DNA from 3 places in the Lentzea sp. NPDC058450 genome. Region 3 is predicted to be linked to each of the others. Evidence: predicted binding sites of a transcription regulator. Region 3 holds the regulator's gene; each other region holds the start of a gene.
What was found. The regulator HspR, encoded in region 3, represses chaperone genes until heat shock. The targets are predictions, from matches to a motif close to ANNTTGAGTNNNNNNNACTCAANNT.

Region 1: the regulator HspR is predicted to act here: its motif matches at 1,900-1,924, upstream of clpB (ATP-dependent chaperone ClpB).
Region 2: the regulator HspR is predicted to act here: its motif matches at 1,822-1,846, upstream of ACFWNN_RS20555 (adenylate cyclase).

What each region holds. Positions count from the first base shown of each region.
Region 1 covers NZ_JBHXLO010000027.1:130,767-137,248, reverse strand. Annotated here, with positions in the region: gene ACFWNN_RS33555 (MDR family MFS transporter) at 1-1,574, shown strand, start outside; gene ACFWNN_RS33550 (VOC family protein) at 1,472-1,855, opposite strand; gene clpB (ATP-dependent chaperone ClpB) at 1,981-4,563, shown strand; gene ACFWNN_RS33540 (aldo/keto reductase) at 4,629-5,657, opposite strand; gene ACFWNN_RS33535 (helix-turn-helix transcriptional regulator) at 5,770-6,482, shown strand, end outside.
Region 2 covers NZ_JBHXLO010000012.1:179,444-185,925, reverse strand. Annotated here, with positions in the region: gene ACFWNN_RS20565 (MerR family transcriptional regulator) at 1-191, shown strand, start outside; gene ACFWNN_RS20560 (mechanosensitive ion channel family protein) at 188-1,273, opposite strand; gene ACFWNN_RS20555 (adenylate cyclase) at 1,847-2,854, shown strand; gene ACFWNN_RS20550 (hypothetical protein) at 2,857-3,837, shown strand; gene ACFWNN_RS20545 (adenylosuccinate synthetase) at 3,834-4,994, shown strand; gene ACFWNN_RS20540 (NUDIX hydrolase) at 5,013-5,651, shown strand; gene ACFWNN_RS20535 (hypothetical protein) at 5,641-5,943, shown strand; gene ACFWNN_RS20530 (M1 family metallopeptidase) at 5,940-6,482, opposite strand, start outside.
Region 3 covers NZ_JBHXLO010000011.1:2,688-9,169, forward strand. Annotated here, with positions in the region: gene glyA (serine hydroxymethyltransferase) at 1-959, shown strand, start outside; gene ACFWNN_RS18660 (TetR/AcrR family transcriptional regulator) at 942-1,517, opposite strand; gene ACFWNN_RS18665 (SDR family oxidoreductase) at 1,609-2,508, shown strand; gene ACFWNN_RS18670 (heat shock protein transcriptional repressor HspR) at 2,890-3,318, opposite strand; gene dnaJ (molecular chaperone DnaJ) at 3,324-4,490, opposite strand; gene grpE (nucleotide exchange factor GrpE) at 4,508-5,137, opposite strand; gene dnaK (molecular chaperone DnaK) at 5,134-6,482, opposite strand, start outside.

The DNA.
Region 1 (6,482 bases), on a different contig from region 3:
TCGTCTCGAACGCTCTCCCGACGATCCTGGCCGAGCTCAAAGGCACGCAGACCCAGTACACGTGGGTCATCACCTCGATGCTCCTCGCGTCCACCGCCAGCACGCCTCTGTGGGGGAAGCTCGCGGATCTTTTCGACAAGAAGCGGCTGTTGCAGTCCGCGATCGTGTTGTTCGTGATCGGCTCGGTGTTGTCCGGGCTGAGTCAGAACATGGAGCAGCTGATCGGGTTCCGGGTCGTGCAGGGGCTCGGCATGGGCGGTGTGCAGGCGCTGGGGCAGGTGGTCGTCGGCGCGCTGCTCAGCCCCCGCGAGCGTGGGCGGTACAGCGGGTACACCGGCATGGTGATCTCTGCCGGGACCGTCGGTGGGCCGTTGGTCGGTGGGTTCCTCGTCGACTGGCCTGGGTGGCGATGGTGCTTCTTCGTGTGCGTGCCGTTGGCGCTGGTGGCGCTGGCCGTGTTGCACAAGACGTTGCACCTGCCGGTGAAGAAGCAGCACGTGAAGATCGACTACCTCGGCGCCACGCTCATCACGGGCGGGGTGAGCCTCGTGCTGATGTGGGTGTCGTTCGCCGGGAAGGACTTCGACTGGATCAGCGGCGAGAGCGCGTTGTTCGCTGGTGGTGCGCTTCTCGCGATCGTCGGGGCCTACTTCGTGGAGCGGCGGGCGAGTGCGCCGGTCATCCCGTTGCACCTGTTCAAGAACCGGACCGTGGTGCTGGCGATGCTCGGGGGCGTCGCGGTGGGGACCGCGATGTTCGGGGCCTCGGTGTTCATGGGGCAGTACTTCCAGATCGCGCGCGGGTTCTCGCCGACCAAGGCCGGGCTGCTGACGGTGCCGCTGGTGTTGGGGCTGAGCATCTCGTCGACGGTCAGCGGGCAGTTGATCGCCAAGAGCGGCCGGTGGAAGAGCTACCTGGTGTGGGGCTCGTTCTCGCTGGTCGCGGGGCTGGCGTTGCTCGGGACGATCGACCACCGGACCAACCTCGTGCTGATGGGGGCCTACCTCGCGCTGGTGGGCGTCGGGGTCGGGCTGACCATGCAGAACCTCGTGCTGGCCGTGCAGAACGGCGTGGGCATGGCCGATCTCGGCGCGGCCAGTTCCACGGCCACGTTCCTGCGGTCGCTGGGCGGGACGGCCGGCGTCTCGGTGCTCGGGGCCGTGCTGGCGGCCCAGGTGAGCACGAAGACGCTCGACCGCGGGTCCCTCTCCCCAGTCGTGCGCGACTCCTACGGTGACGCCATGGGCGAGTTGTTCCTCATCGCCGCCGGGCTCGCCGTGTTCACGGTCATCGCGGTCCTGCTGATCAAGGAGCAGCCGCTGCGCGACTCGGTGGAGGATGTCACCCCATCGGGTTCTGGTGCACAGACGGTCGCCACTGAACTTGATTCACCTGTGGATACTGAACAGCGGATTGTGGATAACTCGGTGCCCGCTGTGGACAAGCTGTTGGTGCTTTCGAGTGACGCTGGTCAGGACGTTGCGGCTCGTTCGGCTGCGCTGCGTTCCACGCAGAACTCGTTGCCCTCGGGGTCGCGCATTGTGACCCAGCCGGTGCCGTCCGGCCTGCGCTGATCGTCGAAGACCGTCGCGCCGATGCCGACGAGGCGTTCCACCTCCTCGTCGCGGGTGATCGCGACCGGCTGCAGGTCGAGGTGCAGCCTGTTCTTGAGCTCCTTCGACTCCGGAACGTTGATGAAGAGGTACCGGATGCCGTTCGGCAGCTCGATCATCGACTCGGGGTCGCCCGGGTTGTCGTCGGGGTGCAGCGGCAGGTCCAGGACCTTGCTCCACCACGAGGCGATCTCGTAGGAGTCGCGCGCGTCGATCGTGATGCTGTGGATGATGGACGTCATGGGGTGATCATCGCTCAGTCGGGCTGTGATCCCGACCGATTTCAAGGTTGAGCGGAACAGACTCAACTTTTCTGACGTTATGCGGGATGATGGTCCATGCTGGAGGCTGACCACGAGGTGGAGGAATGGACGCTTTCAACCCGACGACCAAGACGCAGCAGGCCGTGTCCGCGGCGGTGCAGGCCGCCACGCTGAACGGGAACCCCGACGTGGGTTCCGTGCACCTGCTCAGCGCACTGCTGGCGCAGACGGACGGGTTGACCGCGCCGTTGCTGTCGGCCGTGGGCGCCGACCCCGAGCAGGTGCGCAAGGAGCTGGAGCAGCTCTCCCGCGGGCTGCCGAGCGCTTCCGGTTCCACCGTGTCCGCCCCGCAGTTCTCGCGCGACGCCGTGCGGGTGATCAACCGGGCGCAGGAGCTCGCCACCGAGATGGGTGACGAGTACGTGTCCACCGAGCACCTGCTCGTCGGGCTCGCGCAGCACGGCGGGCTGGTGGCCGACCTGCTGCGGCGCCACGGTGCCACTCCCGACGCGCTGACCGACGCGTTCACGAAGGTGCGCGGCTCGGCGCGGGTGACGTCGGCCGACCCCGAGGGCACCTACAAGGCGCTGGAGAAGTACGGCGTCGACCTGACCGAACGCGCGCGCAAGGGCGAGCTCGACCCGGTGATCGGCCGGGACGCCGAGATCCGCCGCGTCGTCCAGGTGCTGTCGCGGCGCACCAAGAACAACCCCGTGCTGATCGGCGAGCCCGGTGTCGGCAAGACCGCGATCGTCGAGGGCCTGGCGCAGCGCGTCGTGGCCGGTGACGTGCCGGAGTCGTTGCGCGGCAAGAAGGTCGTGTCGTTGGACCTCGGCTCGATGGTCGCGGGCGCCAAGTACCGCGGCGAGTTCGAGGAACGGCTCAAGGCCGTGCTGAAGGAGATCACCGACTCGGCCGGGCAGGTCATCACGTTCATCGACGAGCTGCACACGATCGTCGGTGCGGGCGCGACCGGTGAGTCGGCGATGGACGCCGGCAACATGATCAAGCCGATGCTGGCCCGCGGCGAGCTGCGCATGGTCGGTGCCACGACCCTGGACGAGTACCGCGAGCACATCGAGAAGGACGCCGCCCTGGAACGCCGCTTCCAGCAGGTGCTGGTCGGCGAACCGTCGGTGGAGGACACGGTCGGCATCCTGCGCGGCCTCAAGGAGCGCTACGAGGTGCACCACGGCGTGCGCATCACGGACGCCGCCCTCGTCGCCGCCTCGACGCTGTCCGACCGCTACATCACCGCGCGCTTCCTGCCGGACAAGGCCATCGACCTCGTCGACGAGGCCGCGTCCCGGCTGCGCATGGAGATCGACTCGCGGCCCGTCGAGATCGACACCGTCGAACGTGCCGTGCGGCGCCTCGAGATCGAGGAGATGGCGCTGTCCAAGGAGTCCGACGCGGCCTCCGTCGAACGCCTGCACGCGCTGCGCGCCGAACTGGCCGAGAAGCGCGAGGAACTCTCCGCGCTGACCGCCCGCTGGCAGAACGAGAAGGGCTCCATCGACCGCGTGCGCGCGCTGAAGGAGCAGCTCGAGTCGTTGCGCGGCGAGTCGGAACGAGCCGAGCGCGACGGCGACCTCGGCCGTGCCGCCGAGCTCCGCTACGGCCGGATCCCCCAGCTGGAGAAGGAACTCGCGGTCGCGGCGGAGTCCACACAGGACGCCGCGATGCTCAAGGAGGAGGTCGGCCCGGACGACGTCGCGGACGTGGTGTCGGCGTGGACCGGCATCCCCGCGGGCAGGCTGCTGGAGGGCGAGACCGCCAAGCTGCTGCGCATGGAGGACGAACTGGGCCGCCGCGTCGTGGGCCAGGCCGAGGCCGTGCGCGTGGTGTCGGACGCGGTGCGCAGGACGCGCGCCGGCGTCGCCGACCCGGACCGCCCGACGGGCTCGTTCCTGTTCCTGGGCCCCACCGGCGTCGGCAAGACGGAGCTCGCGAAGGCGCTGGCGGCGTTCCTGTTCGACGACGAGCGGGCGATGATCCGCATCGACATGAGCGAGTACTCCGAGAAGCACTCGGTGGCCCGCCTGGTCGGCGCGCCTCCCGGCTACGTCGGCTACGACCAGGGCGGCCAGCTCACCGAGTCGGTCCGCCGCCGCCCGTACTCGGTCGTGCTGCTGGACGAGGTCGAGAAGGCGCACCCGGACGTGTTCGACGTGCTGCTGCAGGTGCTCGACGACGGCCGCCTCACCGACGGCCAGGGCCGCACGGTCGACTTCCGCAACACGATCCTGGTGCTCACCTCGAACCTGGGCTCGCAGACCATCGTGAACCCGTCGCTCACCGAGCGCGAACGCCACGACGCGGTGATGTCCGTGGTGCAACGCCACTTCAAGCCGGAGTTCCTCAACAGGCTGGACGACGTCGTGGTCTTCCACGCCCTCGCCACCGAGGAGCTGACGTCCATCGTGGACATCCAGATCGCCCGCCTGGCCGACCGCCTGGCGGCCCGCCGGCTGACCCTCGACGTCACGCCGTCGGCCCGCGACTGGCTGGCGCTCAACGGCTTCGACGCGATCTACGGCGCGCGGCCGCTGCGGCGGCTGGTGCAGTCGGCGATCGGCGACCAGCTGGCGAAGGAGCTGCTGGCCGGCGAGGTGCGCGACGGCGACACGGTGCGGGTCGACGTGGTGGACGACCAGAGCGGCCTGATCGTGGGCCGCACCGCGTGAGTCCGCACCTGGGAGGGGGCCGGAAGGTCCCCTCCCAGGTGTTTCCGCGGTGAGTTGCCCGCAGCTCACCGGCTTTCGATCGTCAGCTCACCGGACAGCACGGTCCGGATGTGGTCGCCGGACAGCAGGGAGTGCGGGTACCCGAGGTCGATCGCGCTCACCTCGTCCAGCCGCGCCACCTGCTCCGCGGTCAACGACACGTCCAACGCGCCGAGGTTGCCCACCAGCTGCTCCGGCGTGCGAGCCCCGACCACCGGCGAAGTGACCCCTGGCCGCCCGAGGTTCCACGCCAGCGCGACCTGCGCGGGCGCGCACCCGACCTCGGCAGCCACCTCCCGCACCACGTCGGCGATCCCGAGCGTGCGCGGGTTCACCATGCCCAGCGCGGCGTTGAACTCCCGGCGCGACGTCCCGGCCTCGGCGGCGCCCGAGTACTTGCCGGACAGCACCCCGCCGCCCAACGGCGAGAACGGCGTCACGCCGAGCCCCAGCGCCCGCGCGGCGGGGATCAGGTCGCGTTCGGCGTCCCGGTTGATCAGGCTGTACTCGATCTGCAACGACACGAGCGGTGACCAGCCGCGGAGGTCGGCGACGGCCTGCATGCGCGAGATCTCCCAGGCCGGGGCGTTCGACATCCCCACGTGCAGGACCTTGCCGGCGCGCACCAGGTCGTCCAGGCCGCGCAGCACCTCCTCGAACGGCGTCCGCGCGTCCCAGACGTGCACGTACAGCAGGTCCACGAAGTCGGTGCGCAGCCGGCGCAGGCTGTTCTCGACGGACGCGAACAGGTTCTTGCGGTGGGAGCCGCCGGAGTTCGGGTCTGAAGGAGTGCGCAGGGTCGAGTACTTCGTCGCCAGCACCAAGGCGTCGCGCCGTCCCGAGATCAACGAGCCGAGCAGCTCCTCGGAACCGCCGTAGGACGCGGCCGTGTCGATGAAGTTGCCGCCGCGGTCGACGTACGCCGAGAACAACGACCGCGCGTCCTCGGCGGAGGAGCCCCAGCCCCACTCGTTGCCGAACGTCGCGGTGCCCAGGGCCAGTGGTGAGACCCGCAGGCCGGACCGGCCCAGCAGCCGGTACTTGTCGAGCGACATGGTGTTTCTCCCGAGGAAAGTGGTGAGACACCAGGCTCCGAGAACGAGCAGCGGCGGGTAAGGGAAGGAACTTCCTGGGAACACGAGTCCTACCCGGACTGTTGAAGAGGCCGTGCTCACCGACGTCACGCAGGAGCTCGCGATCTTCCTGAGGACCAGGCGCGAGCGGCTGGATCCGCGCGACTTCGCCCTGCCGGAACGGCGACAGCGCAGGACGCCGGGACTGCGGCGCGAGGAGGTCGCCGAGCTCGCGGGCATCAGCGTCGACTACGTCGTCCGCCTGGAGCAGGCACGCGGGCTGCGGCCGTCGGCGGAGGTGGCCGAGGCACTGGCCGGGGCGTTGCGGCTGAACGACGACGAACGCGCGTACCTCCTCGGCCTCGCCAAGCGGCACACCGGGGACAAGGCGGCGACCGAAGCGGCCGAGTCGTTGAAACTGCTGGTCGAGGACCTGTCGCCGAGACCGGCCATGGTGATGAACCACCGGTTCGACGTCCTCGCCTGGAACGACGAGATGGCGGAGGTGCTGCTGGACTTCGCCGAGCTGCCGGAACGAAGGCGCAACGCGGTCTGGCTGTGCCTGCTGCACCCGGAGGTCCGCGAGCGCTACGTCGACCGCGACCGGGTCGTCCGCGAAGGGGTCGCCCACCTGCGGGCCGCGTGGGCCGCGCACCCCGGCGACCAGGTGCTGGCCGGCCTCATCGCCGAGTGCGCCGCCGCGGACGAGGAGTTCGCCCGGCTGTGGGCCGCCCGCGACGTCCGGTTCAACGCCCGCGGTGACAAGGTGCTGAAGCATCCCCGCGCAGGTGAGATCGCGTTGCGGTT
Region 2 (6,482 bases), on a different contig from region 3:
TCAACGCCGGCCTGCCCCTCGCGACCATCGCGTGGTTGCTGCCCTGTGTCATCGACGCCTCGCCACGCGTGGATCCGTGCTCCGACCTGCTGGCGACCCTGCGTGCCGAGGTGACGCGCCTGGACGAGCGGGCCGCCGAGATCGCCCGGTGCCGCGGTCTGCTCACCGACATCCTCGAACGATCCGCCTAGGAGCCCTTGGGTCCCGCGAACGCCTGCTCCCGCAACGCCCCGTCCAGGCTCTCGCCGAACACCCGCGCGTCCGTGTGCTGGTCGCCGGTGGGCTGCTGCTTGGTCTTCTGCGTGAGCGCGCGCGTCCGGATGTGCGGCAACGCCCCGTCGTGCTGCCGCTGCACCCAGTCCACCAGGTGCTCACGCGTCAAACACCTGAGGTCCCAAAGCTTCCCGGCGTCGGCCGCGCTCACCAACGCGCGCAACCGCACGAACCCCTGCGTCGCCTGCGTGACCTGCAGGACCGACACCCGCCCGTCCCACAGGTCGCTGGCCTCCAGCATGGACCGCATCTCCTGCCGCATCGCCTCGACCGGCACCGTCCAGTCGAGATCGAGCTCCACGGTCCCCAGCAACGCGGACTGCGTGCGCGTCCAGTTCTCGAACGGCGTCTTCAGAAAGTACGAAGTCGGCAACACCAGCCGCCGGTCGTCCCACAGGTGCAGCACGACGTACGTCAGCGTGACGTCCTCGACCCGCCCCCACTCGCCTTCGACCACAACAACATCATCGAGCCGCACCGCGTCGCTGAACGCGATCTGCAACCCCGAAATCAGGTTGCCCAGCAACGACTGCGCAGAAAACGCAGCCACAGCACCAACAACCGCCGCCGAGGCCAGCACCGTCGACCCGACCGCCCGAGCACCGGGGAACGTCATCAGAATCGCCCCGACCGCCAGCACCCCGATGACCACCAACACCAGCCGCCGCACCAGAACGACCTGCGTGTGCACCCGCCGAGCGTGCCGGTTGTCCGTGACGTCAGTGCGAATCCGCGACAACGACAGGTCCACCAGCGTGCTGATCAACGAGGCCAACAGCCACGCACCCGCCAGGATCAGCGCGATCCCCAGCACGTGCAACGTGACCGGCGCGTCCACCGGATAGGCGCTGAGGCTGATCTGCGCGGCCAGCAGGGCACCGAAGACCTGACCGGGCCGGTACATCCGCCCGCTGTGACCAAACCGGCGCACCAACCGGTGGACCACCTCCACGACCAGCAACGCGAAGGCCACCGAGCAGCCCATGACCACGAAAAGCATGTGCCTCCTCCCGATTTGGCACCGGGTACCCGCCGACCGGGGAGGGGGACACCGTGAAACACCTCTCAACCGCAGTCGCGAACGCAAGGCGACCACCGTCTTGGCCTGGCGCGCGCCACCAACCGCAGTCGTCAACGCAAGGCGACCACAATGCAAGCCAGGCGCGCGCTCCCAACCGGCAGCCGTCAACGCACCCCAACCACCTACGAAACCCGGCACGCGAAGCCGAAGGCGAGCCCGAACGGGCTGCTACAGGACTGGGAGCCGGTTACGCCCCTCAAGGCGATTGGGGCTTGACTTTGGGTGCGAGGTGCTACCCCTCGCGGATCGGCCGGGCGCTTTTCAGCCCGGCCTTTTCCGGCCGACCAGCACCTCGCAAGGGCCCCGAAGTCAAGCCCCAATCGCACACCCCAGATCTTTCGTCGAGACCCACGCAACCAACTCTCGCAACCGCAGCCCAACCAACAAAACGCGACCAACCCCGCTGGAACGCGACATCCCAACGAAACCGGCATCGCGAACCGGCAACCGCAGGGACTTGCGATCCAGGTTTGAGTCTGCAAGACTCAAACCATGCTCACCACGACGGAGGCGCTGGACCTGGTCGAACGCGCGACCTCGCCCGAGGCGCTGTTCGGCCCGCGCACCACGGACCCGGATCGACGCCGCGAAGCACGGCGCCGGTACCGCGCGCTGTCCTCGGTCCTGCACCCCGACGTCGTGGGCCCGGCCAACCCCCGCGCCCACGCGGCCCAGGCCGAACTGACCCGCCTGCACCACGACTGGATCAACACAACCACCGTCACCTTGACCACCCGGACCGGCGCCTACCGCATCGGGGAGCCGTTCGCGGTCGGCAGCATCGCCAACCTCTACGAGGCCGACGGCCCGTACGTGGTCAAGGTCGTGCGAAACCCAGGCCTCAACCCGCTGATCCACGGCGAGTGGCAGGCGCTTCGGACGCTCGAACGCTTCACCGACCGCAACGCGTGGCTGCGCCCGTTCTACCCGCGGCTGCTCGACACCTCGGGCGAGACCGCGAAGGGCTCCCGGGCGTTCACGGTGCTGGACCCGCTCAAAGAAGGCTTCGTCACGCTCGAAGAAGTTCACAAAGCGTTCCCCGACGGGCTGGACGGGCGCGACTACGCCTGGATGCACCGCAGGCTCCTGAAAGCGCTGGCCGGTGCACACCAAGCAGGACTGGTGCACGGCGCCGTCACCAGAGACAACGTCCTGGTGCACCCGGAACAACACGGGATCGTGCTCGTCGGCTGGTCGTTCGCGGTGCGCGAGAACGAACGGCTGATGGCGACCAGCAAGACGATCGAGTATCCACCGGAAGTCCAGAACAACGACCCGGTCACCGCGGCCACGGACGTCCACATGGCACACAAGCTGATGCTGGACCTCCTCCGCCAGAACGAAGACAGGCAACGCAGGTTCGCCAAGGGCTGCATGCAGGACAACCCGGGCAGGCGACCGGACCCCCAGGACCTGATCCGCGAGTACGACGAACTGCTCGAAGAGCTTTACGGGCCGAGGACCTTCCGCCCGTTCACGATGCCCAAGACAGGAGAATGACCATGGGACACGGCAACTGGGACGACAACGCCTACGCCGCGGCCAAGACCTTCCGCGCAGCCAAGGGAATCGCCGACTTCGGCTACACCGCCTCGGTCAAGGCCACGCCGGCGTCGGGCTGGAAGGCCGCCCCCGCGCTCGACCCGTTCCAGGTCGGCCACCGCGAGTGCCGCGACTCGCCCGACCACGCCGACTCGACACCGATCGCCGTGCTGTTCGACGTCACGGGCTCGATGGGCAGCGTGCCGATGATCATGCAGGGCAAGCTGGGCAAGCTGCACGGGTTGTTGCAGCGCAAGGGATATCTCGCCGACCCGCAGCTGCTGTTCGGTGGCATCGGGGACGCGGACAGCGACCGGGTGCCGTTGCAGGTCGGGCAGTTCGAGTCGGACAACCGCATGGACGAGCAGTTGCGCGACATCTTCCTCGAAGGCAACGGCGGCGGGCAGAAGAGCGAGTCGTACGAGCTGGCGGCATACTTCATCGCACGGCATGTCGTCACGGACGCGTGGCAGAAGCGCGGCCGCAAGGGCTACCTGTTCATCATCGGCGACGAGCTGAACAAGCCGCGGCTGGAGGCCAGGCACATCCGCCGGGTCATCGGCGACGACGTCAAGCAGGACATCGACCCCGTGTCGGTGTACCGCGAGCTCGCCAAGAAGTGGCACGTCTACTTCATCCTGCCCAACCAGTCGTCGTATTTCCACGACGACAGCATCGGCGACCACTGGCGCGCGATCCTCGGCCAGAACTTCCTCAAGCTGGACGACCCCGGCGCGGTGTGCGAGCTCATCGCCGCCACGATCGGGCTGGAGGAGCAGGTCGTGGACCTCGACCAGGCGCTGGTCGACCTCGCCGAGGTCGGGTCGGCCGCCGAACGTGACGCCGTCGGCAAGGCGCTGGTCGCGGTCGGCAGCGGCAAGCGCGCGGTCGTCGCGGCGCCGCTCGGCATCGACGGCCCCGACGACGTGGCGCTGTCGTGAACGACCACGTGATCGTCGTCGGGCTCGGGTTCGGCGACGAGGGCAAGGGAGCGGTGGTCGACGCGTTGTGCGCGAACGGGGACGTCAGCGCAGTCGTGCGGTTCAACGGCGGCGCGCAGGCCGCGCACAACGTCATCGCCGACGGCCGGCACCACACGTTCAGCCAGTTCGGGTCCGGCACGCTCGCGGGCGTGCCGACCCGGCTCTCCCGCCACGTCCTGGTCGAGCCGATCGCGCTGGCCACCGAGTCACGTGAGCTCGAAGCGATCGGCGTCGACAACCCGCTCTCGCTGATGTCGATCGACACCAACGCATTGCTCACCACGCCGTTCCACGTGGCCGCGAACCGGGCGCGCGAGAACGCCCGCGGCGACGGCCGGCACGGCTCGTGCGGCAAGGGCATCGGCGAAACGGCCTGGTACGGCCTGCTCGCCGGCCACACGAAGGGCGAAGTCGTGGAGGGACAAGAGGTTCTCGGCTATCCGGGACCGGCTCCCCGCGTCGGCGACTGCCTGAACCCGCGCATGCTCCGGCAACGCCTGGACGTGCTCGCCAAGTTCTACGAGCCGCTGATCGGCGACGGCATCAGCGTGGACGAGCTGGTGATGCTCTACCGGGCGTTCGCCGACGCCGTCCGGATCACGAACGACCAACTGCCGGAGGGACGGCTCGTCTTCGAGGGCGCCCAGGGCGTGCTCCTCGACGAGACCTACGGGTTCCACCCGCACACCACCTGGTCCACGGTCGTCCCGCGCAACGCCCGCGAGCTGCTCGACGGGCGCCCGGCGCGCGTGATCGGCGTGACCAGGACCTACCAGACGCGGCACGGCGCGGGGCCGTTGCCGACCGAGGACGCCGGCGTCCTCGCCAGGTTCCCCGAGGCGCACAACGGGACGGGGGAGTTCCAGGGTGCGTGGCGGGCGGGCCACCTCGACGCCGAGCTGCTCCAGTACGCGGTCAGGTGCTGCGGCGGCATCGACGGCCTGGCCGTGACGCACCTGGACGCCACGGGTCTGCAGGTCGCCACCATCGAGGGGTTGGTGGAGCTGGTGGACCCCGTGGCGTACCTCAGCGATCTGCTGGGGGTGGGCGTGGAGGTCACGGGGGCGGGGCCGAATCGCGCCGACTACCAGGTGCGCACGCCGGTCCGGATCTGAAGGGGGAGAATCGCGGCCATGATCGAGTCGACTCTGGTGTCGGTGGACGTGATCGTGCTGCGCTTCGATCCGGACGCGCGCGCGGTGCTCGTGGGGGTGGCACCGCGCGCGCACGAACCGTTCGCGGGCGAACTCGCCCTGCCCGGGGTGCTGCTGGGCAAGGGCGAACGCCTGCGTGACGCCACGACCAGGGCCGTCGTCGGCAAGCTCGGCCTGGCCGAGGACTCGGTGACGGCGACCGGCCAGCTCGCCACGTTCGACGAGCCGTCCCGTGACCCGCGCGGCCCGACGCTGTCGATCGCGCTGTGGGCCACGGTCACCCGCCCGCGTGAGGTGGAGGACCTGACGTGGGCGCCGCTGACCGCCGTGCCGCCGCTGGCGTTCGACCACGACCGGATCGTCGCCGACTGCCGTCCGATGTTCGCCGACAAGCTGTGGCGCGACGTGCAGTTCACCGCGGGCCTGCTGGGGCGTGAGTTCACGACCGCGCAGGCCCTCGACGTGACCGAGTCGCTGACCGGAGACCGGCCCTACCCGGCCAACCTGGGCCGCACGATGGATCGCGTGCCGGGCCTCGGCCGGACCAGCGAGCACGCGGCCGCGCTGCCCAAGGGAGGCCGGCCGCCGCTGGTGTGGAAGTGGTCCGATGCCGGCTGACGAGGAGCCCGTGGCGCGCCTTCGAGTGTGCAACGAGGGCGAGGAACTGCTGGAACTGACCCTGGAGCCGTACGGAAGTGACCACTGGTTGCTGCCTGGGGAGACCTTCGTGGTCTGGACGTTCGGATTCACGAGCGGCCGCATGTGGTCCGGGACGACACGGGGCAACGAACCGTTCGAGGTCGACTACGGATCAGGAGCGATAACGGTCCATGCGAACGGGTCCGTCAGCTACGTCACGGACGTCGACGGCAACGAGATCGAGTGCGGCCACCGACGCCCCGCCGACTAGCGCGGCAGCTCGGCCTTGAACAGCCAGCGCGTCAGCAGGTCGCGGTGCCCGGCGAGCGAGATGAAGTCCTCGGTCGTCGCCACCCCGTGCCGCTTGCGCGCACACCACTCCCGCAGCAACGCGAAGAACGAGTCGTCGCCCATCTCGCGCCGCAACGCGTGCAACGTCAACGCCCCGCGCTTGTAGACCCGGTCGTCGAACCAGTCGGCACGCGCGGGACGGCCGATGACGATGTTCTGCGGCAACCGGCGCAGCAGATCGCGTGCCGCGGCGGCGCAGGCATCCGCGGACCGGCCACCGGAAGCCTCCGACCACAGCCACTCCGAGTAGCAGGCGAAGCCCTCGTTGAGCCAGATGTGCTCCCACGCGGCGATGCCGACGGAGTTGCCGAACCACTGGTGCGCCAGCTCGTGCGCCACCAGCCGTTCCGAACCCCGGCGCCCGTCCACGTGGTTCGACCCGAACGTCGACAGGCCCTGCGCTTCGACGGGAACGTCCAGCGCGTCGTCCGTCACCACGACCGCGTACCGCGCGAACGG
Region 3 (6,482 bases):
TGCAGCCGTACTCGGGCTCACCCGCGAACCTCGCCGTGTACCTCGCGTTCCTCAACCCCGGCGACACCGTGATGGGCATGTCCCTGCCGATGGGCGGTCACCTCACGCACGGCTGGAGCGTCTCGGCCACGGGGAAGTGGTTCCGCAGCGTCCAGTACGAGGTCCGCAAGGAGACCGGCCGCGTCGACATGGACGAGGTCCGCACGCTGGCGCAGATCGAACGCCCGAAGGTGATCTTCTGCGGTGGCACGGCGATCCCGCGCACGATCGACTTCCCGGCGTTCGCCGAGATCGCGAACGAGGTCGGCGCGCTGCTCGTCGCCGACATCGCGCACATCGCCGGGCTGGTCGCGGGCGGTGCCCACCCGTCGCCGGTCGGGTACGCGCCGGTGATCACCACGACCACGCACAAGACGTTGCGCGGACCGCGGGGCGCCATGATCCTCACCGACGCCGAGCACGCGAAGGCGATCGACCGCGCGGTCTTCCCCGGCCTTCAGGGCGGGCCGCACAACCACACCACGGCCGCCATCGCCGTGGCGTTGAAGGAAGCGGCGAAGCCCGAGTTCCGCGAGTACGCGCAGATGATCGTGCGCAACGCCCAGGCGCTCGCGGAGGCGTTGCTGGAGCGCGGGTTCGACCTGGTCTCCGGCGGCACCGACAACCACCTGGTGCTGATCGACCTGACGTCCAAGCTGATCGCGGGCAAGCCGGCCGCACAGGCGCTGGACCGCGCGGGCATCGAGCTGAACTACAACGCGGTCCCGTTCGACACCCGCAAGCCGTTCGACCCGTCCGGCATCCGGCTCGGCACGCCGGGGATCACGACGCGCGGCCTGAAGCCCGAGCAGATGCCGTTGATCGCGGACTGGATGGACCGCGCGATCGCCGCCCACGACGACGAGCAGGCGCTCGACCGCATCGCCGCCGAGGTCGGGGAGCTACTCGCCTCGCTCTAGCTTCCCGACGGCCTCGCGGACCTCGCTGAACGTCCGGCGGGCGACTTCCCCGAAGTCCCCGCCGGTCGGCAGCCAGCGCTCGTAGCCGTGGTTGAAGGCCAGCACGCCGAGCTCGGCGGCCACCGCGGCCTCCAGCTCCGGCACCCCGCGCCGCTTCAGCGCGTCCGTCATCGCGATGGCGAACCCGACCATCTTCAACGCAGACCGCTCACGCAGTTCGTCGTTGCTCGCGATCACCTCCAGCCGCTGCGGCCCGTGCGAGCGCCGTTGCTCGGTGAACGTCACCGCGGTCGCCACCAGCGCCGCCTCGACCGCGTCCAGCGGCGACGCGTCCGGCCCGGCATCGGCGATCGCGCCGGTCATCAGCTCCGCCAGCACGTCCTGGCCGCCGAACAACACCTCGCGCTTGTCGCGGAAGTGCCGGAAGAACGTGCTCTTCGTCAGCCCGGCGCGCTCGGCGATCTGCGCGACCGCGGTGTTCTCGTACCCCTGCTCGCTGAACAGGTCGAGTGCGGCGCGCACCAACCGCTCCCGCGCGTCCGGCTCCCATCGACCCATGCCTCACATCCTAAGTGATGCGACACAGTCCCATCACTCTGCTACGGTTGATGAGACCAAGTCCCATCACTCTTCACTGAAGGACGAGCACATGAAGGTCTTCGTCACGGGCGCCAGCGGTCACGTCGGATCGGCCCTGGTTCCCGAACTGCTGGGCGCCGGCCACCAGGTCGTCGGCCTGGCGCGCTCGGACGCGTCCGCCGTCAAGCTCGAGGCCCAGGGGGTGACGGTCCAGCGCGGCGACCTGGACGACCTCGACGGCCTGCGCAAGGGCGCCGCCGAGGCGGACGCCGTGATCCACCTGGCGTTCAAGCACGAGGAGATGTACGCGGGCGACTACCAGGGAGCCTCCGAGGCCGACCTCGCCGTGGTGCGCGCGTTCCTCGACGAGCTCTCCGGCACCGGCAAGGCGCTCGTCGGCACCGCCGGCACGCTGGCGTACTCGGGCCTCGGCCGCACGGCCACCGAGGAGGAGCGGATCCCGAGCGAGGGCCCACGTGGCGCCGCCCGCAACGAGATCCTCGACGCGACCGGCGTCCGCGGCTCGGTCGTCGTGCTGCCACCGACCGTCCACAGTGAACTGGACGTCGCGGGCTTCATCCCGATCCTGGTGCGCACCGCCCGCGCCACAGGGGTTTCCGGCTACCCGGGCGACGGCGCGAACCGCTGGTCCGCGGGCCACACGCGGGACGCGGCCCGGCTCTACCGGCTGGCGGCGGAGAAGGCACCGGCGGGTTCGGTGCTGCACGCGGTCGCCGAGGAGGCGATCACGATGAAGGAGATCGCCGAGGTGATCGGGCGGAAGCTGGGTGTACCGGTCGAGAGCATCCCGGCCGAGCGCGCGCAGGAGCACTTCGGTCCGTTGGCGTTCATGGTGTCGCGGGACGCGCCGACGTCGGCCGAGCGCACGAAGGCGTTGCTGGGCTGGGAACCGAAGGAGCCCGGCCTGCTGGAGGACCTGGAGAGCGGGTTCTACTTCGACGAGCGCTGACCTTCGACCCGCTCGGCGCGCGGGCCCCGGCTTCCGGTCCTTCGCGCACCCCGTCCTGCCGACCTGACCGAGGTGGGTTCGCCGTGCTTCTCGATCGTCTGTCGCGCCGGCCGCCCCTCTCGCCGCCGCCCGCCCCCTTCCGCTTGCGGGAAGGGGATCATGGAATCCGGACGTCTACCAGACGGCGCCAGGCGCGGATCAGGACAAGCTTCACCCGTCCGAGTGGCCGATCCTTCCGGTTGCCGAGCATCTCGAGGTGCGGCGAAAGGCAGTTGGCGCAGCAGAAACCGGGCTGAAAGCACGATGCCGCGCACCGCGGTGGTCACACAACTCGACCAACTCGCGGGCGCGGCGTCGCGAAGACCTACGACGAGCGCTCGATCACTTGCGCGGCTTGGGTTTCCACACCACGAGCGCGGTCTCCTGCCGGATCGGCACGAGGTCGCGCCGGTAGGAGGCGTGCACGGCGGCGGCTGTGGAGTCGGCCGCCGCCAACGCCTGGGCGAGTTCCTGCTGGAGCTCGACCACGCGCGAGCGCAACGCGTCGACCTGGTTCTCCAGGTCGATGATCCGCTTGATGCCGGCGAGGTTGACGCCCTCGTCCTGCGAGAGGCGCTGGACCTCGCGCAGCAGCACGATGTCGCGCATGGAGTAGCGGCGGCCACCGCCGGAGGTGCGGCCAGGGGAGACCAGGCCCATCCGGTCGTAGGACCGGAGGGTCTGGGCGTGCAGGCCGGACAGCTGGGCTGCCACCGAGATCACGAAGAACGGCGTGTCCTCATCGGTCCCGGGAGGGAACGGAAAACCCACCGAACTCACCGCCCTTCAAGAAGTGCGTTCAGTTCGCTGCGGGGGTCGTGATCCCGCGTCACATCGGCGTACGCCTCCAGGGCCTTGCGGGCCTCGGACGACAGGTTGTTCGGCACCGCGACCTCCAGGGTGATCAGGAGATCGCCCGAAGTGCCGTCGCGCTTCGTGATCCCCTTGCCCCGCGCCCGCAGCACTCGCCCGGAGGCGGTGCCCGCCGGCACCTTCAAGGTCACCTTGCCGTCCAGCGTCGGCACGGTCAACGTCGTTCCGAGCGCGAGCTCGTCGAACGTCATCGACGCCTTGAGCGTCAGGTCGTTGCCCTGACGGCCGAAGACGCTGTGCGGGTTGACGTGCACGCGCACGAACAGGTCGCCGGACGGACCGCCGTTGCGGCCCGGTTCGCCCTGTCCCGCAAGGCGAATCCGCTGGCCGTCGTCGACACCCGACGGGATCCGCACGGTCAGCGTGCGGGTGCGGGTGCTGACGCCGTCGCCGCCGCACTCGGGGCACGGGTCGTCGATGATCCGGCCGGTGCCGCGGCAGTCGCGGCACGGCTCGCTGAACGCGAAGGCGCCCTGCGAGCGGGTGACCAGGCCGGAACCCGAGCAGGTCGCGCAGGTGTGCGGGGTGGTGCCCGGCTTGGCGCCGGACCCGTTGCAGGTCGTGCAGGCGGCGGGGGACGACAGGCGCAGCGGCACCGTCGCGCCCTTCACCGCCTCGGTGAAGTCGATGCGGACGTCGGTCTCGACGTCCTCGCCCCGACGCGGACGCGTGGCGGAACCGGGAGCCGTGCCACCTCCGCGCCGGTTGAACAGGCCGCCGAGCAGGTCGCCCAGGCCGCCGCCACCGGTGTTCTGCGCGGCACGGCCGAACAGGTCGTTGACGTCGAACCCGCCGGAGCCGAAGCCGCCGGAACCGGGGAAACCGCCACCGCCCGCGAACAGGCGGCGGGCCTCGTCGTACTGCTTGCGCTTGGCCGCGTCCGACAGCACGCCGTAGGCCTCGGAGACCGACTTGAACCGGGCTTCGGCCTTGGCGTCACCGGGGTTCGCGTCCGGGTGCAGCTCGCGCGCGAGCTTGCGGTACGACTTCTTGATCTCGTCGGCCGACGCGTCGGAGGAGACGCCCAGCTCGCGGTAGAAGTCCTTCTCGATCCAGTCCCTAGCACTCACCGGACGTCTCCTCCTCCCTACGCTTCTTCAGCCGGAGCCGGTGCGGCACCGGGCTCGTGATCGGTCACCGCGACCAGCGCGGGGCGAACCAGCTTCTCGCCGAAGGTGTAGCCGCGGCGGAGCACCGCGGTGACCGTCGGTCCGTCGACGTCCGGGGACGTGCTGTGCTGCACGGCCTCGTGCACCGACGGGTCGAACGCCTCGCCCTCGTGCGCGAACGGCTCGAGGCCGGTCTTCTGCAGCGTGGACACGAGCTTGTCCGCCACGGCCTTGAACGCACCGGTCAGGTCGCCGTGCGCGGCGGCCCGCTCGATGTCGTCCAGTACGGACAGCAGCTCGCCGGCAACGGACGCCTTCGCGTTGTTGATCACTGCCTCGCGGTCGCGTTCCACCCGCTTGCGGTAGTTCGCGTACTCGGCGGTGAGCCGCTGGAGGTCGGCGGTGCGCTCGTCGAGCTGGGTCTTCAGCTCGGCGGCCACCTCGTCCACGACCTCGGCGACCAAGGGCTCTTCCGGAGCAGCGCCTTCCTCGGGAGCCGCGTGGGCCGGCGGCCGGACCTCGCCCGTTTCGGGGTCGATCCGGCGCCGGTCGTTCACGACGACCTGAGGCTGCTCCTCTTCGGGGGCGGCGTGCCTCGGTTCGGTCACTTCTTCTCGTCCTCGTCCACGATCTCGGCGTCGACGACGTCATCGTCCTTCTTGGCGCCCGCACCGGCACCCGCACCCGCGGCACCCGGCGCGTCCGCACCAGGGGCCTCGGCGCCCTGGGCGCCCGGGGCGTTGGCGTAGATCGCCTGGCCGATGGCCTGGGACTCGGTGGCGAGCTTCTCCACCGCGGACTTGATGGCCGCGATGTCGGTGCCCTTGAGCGCCTCGTTCGCCTCGGCGATCGCGGCGTTGACCTTGTCCTTGATCTCGGCCGGGAGCTTGTCGTCGTTCTCCTTGACGACCTTCTCCGTCTGGTAGACGAGCGTCTCGGCCTGGTTGCGGACCTCGGCCTCCTCGCGGCGGCGCTTGTCCTCCTCCGCGTGGGCCTCGGCGTCCTTCACCATGCGGTCGATGTCGTCCTTCGGCAGCGCGGAGCCACCGGTGATCGTCATCGACTGCTCCTTGCCGGTGCCCAGGTCCTTCGCCGACACGTGGACGATGCCGTTCGCGTCGATGTCGAAGGTGACCTCGATCTGCGGCACGCCACGGGGGGCGGGCGGCAGGCCGGTCAGCTCGAACATGCCGAGCTTCTTGTTGTGCGCCGCGATCTCGCGCTCGCCCTGGAAGACCTGGATCTGCACGGACGGCTGGTTGTCGTCGGCCGTCGTGAAGGTCTCGGAACGCTTCGTCGGGATCGTGGTGTTGCGCTCGATCAGCTTGGTCATGATGCCGCCCTTGGTCTCGATGCCGAGGGACAGCGGGGTGACGTCGAGCAGCAGGACGTCCTTGACCTCGCCCTTGAGGACACCGGCCTGGAGAGCGGCGCCGACGGCGACGACCTCGTCCGGGTTCACGCCCTTGTTGGGCTCGCGGCCGCCGGTCAGCTCCTTGACGAGCTCCGCGACGGCGGGCATGCGGGTCGAGCCACCGACGAGCACGACGTGGTCGATGTCGCCGACGGAGACACCGGCGTCCTTGATCACGTTGTTGAACGGCGCGCGGGTGCGCTCGAGCAGGTCGTTGGTGATGCGCTGGAACTCGGCGCGCGACAGCGTCTCGTCGAGGAACAGCGGGTTCTTGTCCGCGTCGACCGTGATGTACGGCAGGTTGATGGACGCCTGCGACGAGCTGGAGAGCTCGATCTTGGCCTTCTCCGCAGCCTCGCGGATGCGCTGGAGGGCCATCTTGTCCTTGGTCAGGTCGATGCCGTTGGCCGACTTGAACCGCTCGACCAGCCAGTCGACGACGCGCTGGTCCCAGTCGTCGCCACCGAGGTGGTTGTCACCGGAGGTCGCCCGGACCTCGACCACGCCGTCGCCGAGCTCGAGCAGCGAGACGTCGAACG